Regions from separate parts of the Streptomyces sp. P6-2-1 genome, predicted to be linked through region 2. Evidence: riboswitches for the same ligand, from Rfam matches in the RefSeq annotation. Region 2 holds a riboswitch; the other holds the start of a gene.
The links. A riboswitch is a leader RNA that binds a small molecule or an ion and turns the genes downstream of it on or off. The one in region 2 is predicted to bind glycine.
Positions count from the first base shown of each region.

Region 1: linked by a shared signal. The riboswitch ahead of gcvP (aminomethyl-transferring glycine dehydrogenase) and the one ahead of gcvT (glycine cleavage system aminomethyltransferase GcvT) in region 2 are both predicted to bind glycine.

Region 1 covers NZ_CP192513.1:640,623-643,001, reverse strand. The annotation lists gene ACQYWQ_RS02870 (DNA polymerase IV) at 1-409, shown strand, start outside; gene ACQYWQ_RS02865 (PRC-barrel domain-containing protein) at 427-798, opposite strand; glycine riboswitch at 942-1,041, shown strand; gene gcvP (aminomethyl-transferring glycine dehydrogenase) at 1,231-2,379, shown strand, end outside.
Region 2 covers NZ_CP192513.1:5,217,493-5,219,871, forward strand. The annotation lists gene gcvT (glycine cleavage system aminomethyltransferase GcvT) at 58-1,203, opposite strand; glycine riboswitch at 1,240-1,347, opposite strand; glycine riboswitch at 1,348-1,451, opposite strand; gene ACQYWQ_RS22355 (AAA family ATPase) at 1,893-2,379, shown strand, end outside.

The DNA.
Region 1 (2,379 bases), 4.6 Mb from region 2:
GGTCTCCGGGCTCGCCGACTTCACGCAGGAGGTGCTCTTCGCGCGTACGACGGCGGGCGAGGAACCCCTCGCGCGCGCCCCCGAACCGCTCCCGGTGCCCGCGGCCTCGCCCGTACCGCCGCCGCCCTCCGTGCCGCAGTGGCGCCCCGGCCAGGACGTCGTGCACGAGGAGCACGGGGCAGGGTGGGTGCAGGGCAGTGGCCTGGGCCGCGTCACGGTGCGCTTCGAGACGCCCTACGACGCGCGGCCGGGGCGCGTGCGGACCTTCGCCGTCGACGACCCGGACCTGAGCGCGGGGGAGCCGCTGCCGCTGGTGCGCGGAACGGGCGACGAGGAGGTGCGGCCGGGAGCGGCGGGGGCCTGGTGGCCGGCGGTGCCGGAAGGTGGCCGGGAATCGACAGGGGCGTGATCCGGGGCGCCCGGTTCTCAGGCGTCCTCGCGGCCGGCGATCTGCCCGAACTCGACGTCCTCGTGCGCCTCGGGGGGGCTCGCGTCGAGGCCGTAGTGGCGGTAGAGCTGGATCTCCTGCTGCGGGGAGAGGTGGCGGCCGACGCCGAAATCGGGCGCGTCCTTGATGAGGGCGCGCGCGAAGGGGACGCGCAGGACGCCCGAGACGAGTTCGCTCGGCTCCAGCGGGACGAAGGCGTCCCTGCTGAAGAGGCCGGTGCGTATCGCCGCCCACTCCGGGATTCCGGTGGCGTCGTCGAGGTACACCTCGTCCACGGTGCCGATCCTGGCACCCTCGTGGTCCACCGCCTTGCGACCGATCAGGGCGTGCGGGTCGATATCGGTCTCCACGGCACCTCCTGGTGTCGGCGCCCGCGCTGCGGGGCCGTAGGGCTCGTACCCCTACGTAAATGCACTTCCGCCCCGGCGGCCACTCGGCGGCCCGCTGCCCCTGACCTGCCCGGCGCGCCGCTGGTAGGCTGGCCATTGGCTGCTGACCCTGTGCGGGAGAGTGCCCCGGAGCGCGAAGGCCGGGGACGCCGAAGGAGCAAATCCTCCCCGGAATCTCTCAGGCCCCTGTACCGCGCGGGTGAGGTCACTCTGGAAAGCAGGACGCGTCCGGCGGGTACGCAGGGCGATGGTCCTCACCGACGGTGAAAGCCTGCCCGGGCGCGTGCGCCCGTGAAGGTGAAGCTCTCAGGTCCGGATGACAGAGGGGGAGGCCGTCCGGGTACCCGCAGGCGGTATCCGGTGCAGGTCGCGCCGACCAGGAGGCCCCCGCAGATGACCGTCCACCGCACCCCGCTGACCCGGCTGGAAGAGGGCACGCCCTTCTCCCAGCGCCACATCGGGCCCGATGCCGAGGCGCGGGCGAAGATGCTCGCCCAGGTCGGTTTCGGCTCGCTCGACGAGCTGACCGCCGCCGCTGTGCCCGAGGTGATCCGCTCCGCCGAGGCGCTCCAGCTCCCCGCGGCGCGCACCGAGGCCGAGGTTCTCGCCGAACTGCGCGCCCTCGCCCGGCGCAACGAGGTCGTGGACTCCATGATCGGCCTCGGCTACTACGGCACCTTCACGCCGCCGGTCATCCTGCGCAACGTCATGGAGAACCCTGCCTGGTACACCGCGTACACCCCGTACCAGCCGGAGATCTCGCAGGGCCGCCTGGAGGCGCTGCTCAACTTCCAGACGATGGTGGCCGACCTCACCGGGCTGCCCACATCGGGCGCCTCGCTGCTCGACGAGGGCACAGCGGCCGCCGAGGCGATGGCCCTCTCGCGGCGCGTCGGCAAGGTCAAGAAGGGTGTCTACCTCGTCGACGCCGACACCTTCCCGCAGACCGTCGCCGTGCTGCGCACGCGCGCGGAGCCGACGGGCGTCGTCGTCGTCGTCGCCGACCTGTCGCAGGGCCTGCCCGCCGAGTACGCCGAGGGCGGCGTCACGGGCCTCCTCCTCCAGTACCCGGGCGCCTCCGGGGCCGTACGGGACCTGCGCCCCGTCATCGAGCAGGCGCACGCGGTCAACGCCGTCGTCACCGTCGCCGCCGATCTGCTCGCCCTCACCCTGCTCACGCCGCCCGGTGAGCTGGGCGCGGACATCGCCGTCGGTACGACGCAGCGCTTCGGCGTCCCGATGGGCTTCGGCGGCCCGCACGCCGGGTACATGGCCGTGCGCGAGACCTTCGCCCGCAACCTGCCCGGGCGCCTGGTCGGCGTCTCCGTCGACGCGGACGGCGACAAGGCGTACCGTCTCGCGCTCCAGACCCGCGAGCAGCACATCCGCCGTGAGAAGGCGACGAGCAACATCTGCACCGCGCAGGTCCTCCTCGCGGTCATGGCCGGGATGTACGCCGTCTACCACGGCCCCGAGGGGCTGCGCGCCATCGCCGAGCGCACCCACCGCTACGCGAGCCTGCTCGCCGCCGGGCTGCGTGCC
Region 2 (2,379 bases):
ACCGGGCCGGGCGGCGGCACGACACGTGCGCGCGCCCGCACCGGTCTCCCGCCGGCGCTACTTCTGCCGCTTGTAGAAGGGCAGCGCCACGACCTCGTACGGCTCGTGCTTGCCCCGGATGTCGACGCCGACGCCCTCCGTGCCCGGCGCGGCGTGCGCGGCGTCCACGTAGGCCATCGCGACCGGCTTGCCGAGCGTCGGGGACGGGGCACCCGAGGTGACCTCGCCGACGACCTGCCCGCCCGCGACGACCGCGTACCCGGCCCGCGGCACGCGACGGCCCGCGGCGATCAGCCCGACGAGCTTGCGGGGCGGGGTGCTCGCGGCCTTCTCGGCAGCGGCCTCAAGCGCCTCGCGGCCCACGAAACGGCCTTCGTTCGACGTCTTCTCGAACTTCACGACGCGCCCGAGGCCCGCGTCGAAGGGCGTGAGCGAGGTGCTCAGCTCGTGCCCGTACAGCGGCATCCCGGCTTCGAGGCGCAGCGTGTCGCGGCACGCGAGCCCGCACGGCACCATGCCGAATCCGGTCCCGGCGGCGAAGAGCGCGCCCCACAGCTTCGGCGCGTCGGCCGGGGCGCAGAACAGCTCGAAACCGTCCTCGCCCGTGTAGCCCGTGCGCGCGATCATGACGTCGACGCCGCCGACGGAGCCCGGCAGACCCGCGTAGTACTTGAGCCCGTCGAGGTCCGCGTCGGTGATCCTCGCGAGGACGCGCGCGGCCGCGGGGCCCTGCACGGCGAGCAGCGCGTACGCGTCCCTGTCGTCGCGCACCTCGGCGTCGAAACCGGCGGCGCGCTCACGCAGCGCGTCGAGGACGATCTGCGCGTTGGAGGCGTTGGCGACGACGAGGTACGTGTCCGCCGCGGTGCGGTACACGATGAGGTCGTCGAGGATGCCGCCGTCCGCACGGCAGATCATCGTGTAGCGGGCGCGGCCCTCCTTCACGGAGCCGATGTTGCCGACGAGCGCGTAGTCGAGCAGGTCGACGGCCTGCGGACCGCTGATGGTGATCTCGCCCATGTGGGAGAGGTCGAAGAGCCCGGCGCGCTCGCGCACCGCCGTGTGCTCCTCGCGCTCGCTGCCGTAGCGCAGCGGCATGTCCCAGCCGGCGAAATCGGTCATCGTCGCCCCGAGCGCGCGGTGCGCGGCGTCGAGCGCGGTCTTGCGGAGGGGGGCGGCGGGCGTGTCGGGCGTGTCACTCATGCGGTCGGCTCCCAGGGACGAGACGGGCGAGGGGTTTCCTCCCCATCTGTCATCGGGACCTGAGAGGTTCGTCATGACCCGCGCGCGGCGGGCGGACTTGCACCGTGGGTGGGACCGGTCGCCCGGCCCGCTTTTCAGATGTGCCTCGCCCGCGCGGTATCGGGGCCTGAGAGATTCAAGGGAGGGACTTGCTCCTTCGGCGCCCCGGAGCGGCTGTGCGGCTCCCGGGACTCTCCCGCGCGGATTCAAGCGGCCGGTATGAGGTTGTCAACAGTCGAGCCGCGAAGCGGTCGAGCTGTGGAAACGCGGTGGATCGCCGCCATCATCGCACGCCGCCCCGGGCGACAGAAGGGGCATCCCGGCACCCGGCGGCGAGGTACGTCACGCCGGGGTTCCCCGCCGCCCGCGCGGGGCACTGTCCCGGTAACCCGCATTACCTTCTCTTTACTCTGGAGAGGGTGCTGCGGGCGGACCGCGAGCACGGGGGAGGATGCGCGATGCGGCAGCGGACAGGCACGGAGCGTGGCCGGAGCACGACGGCGGGGAACGGGGGACCGGGGCCCGGGAGCGGCGCACGGGGAGCGGCCCCGTACAGCGACACACGGGAGACCCTTCCGGGGGACGGCGCACGGGAGACCACCCCGTACGGCGACGACACGCGGCGGGCCGCGCCGTACGGCGATACGCGGCTGGCCGCCCCGCCCGGTGACGCACGGCCGGCTGCCTCGCATGGTGACGCGCGGCAGCCCGCGCCGTACGGCGGCGCCGGGGGAGCCGCCCCGCGCGCGGGGAACACGCCCGCGCACCCCGCCGCGCCCCGCATCCTGGACCTGCGCGGAAGCGCCCCGTACGCCCCCCGGCGCCTACGGTTCGCCGAAGGCGACCTCGTGGCCGTCTCGGGGCTCCCCGGGAGCGGCAAATCCACGCTCCTCACCCGCCTCGCGGCCGCCCGCACCCTCGACTCGCAGGAGACCCGCGAGCGCTGGGCGGCCAGGCTGCCCGCCCTCCCCTACGCCCTGTACCGGCCGCTCGTCAGGCTCGACCACTACCGCGTCCTGCTGCGCGCCGCGCTCGCCCCGCACGAGAGCCTCCTCGTGCACGACTGCGGCACGCTGCCCTTCGTACGGGCCCTGCTCGCCCTCGCCGCGCGACGCCGCGGCACCCGCTTCCACCTGC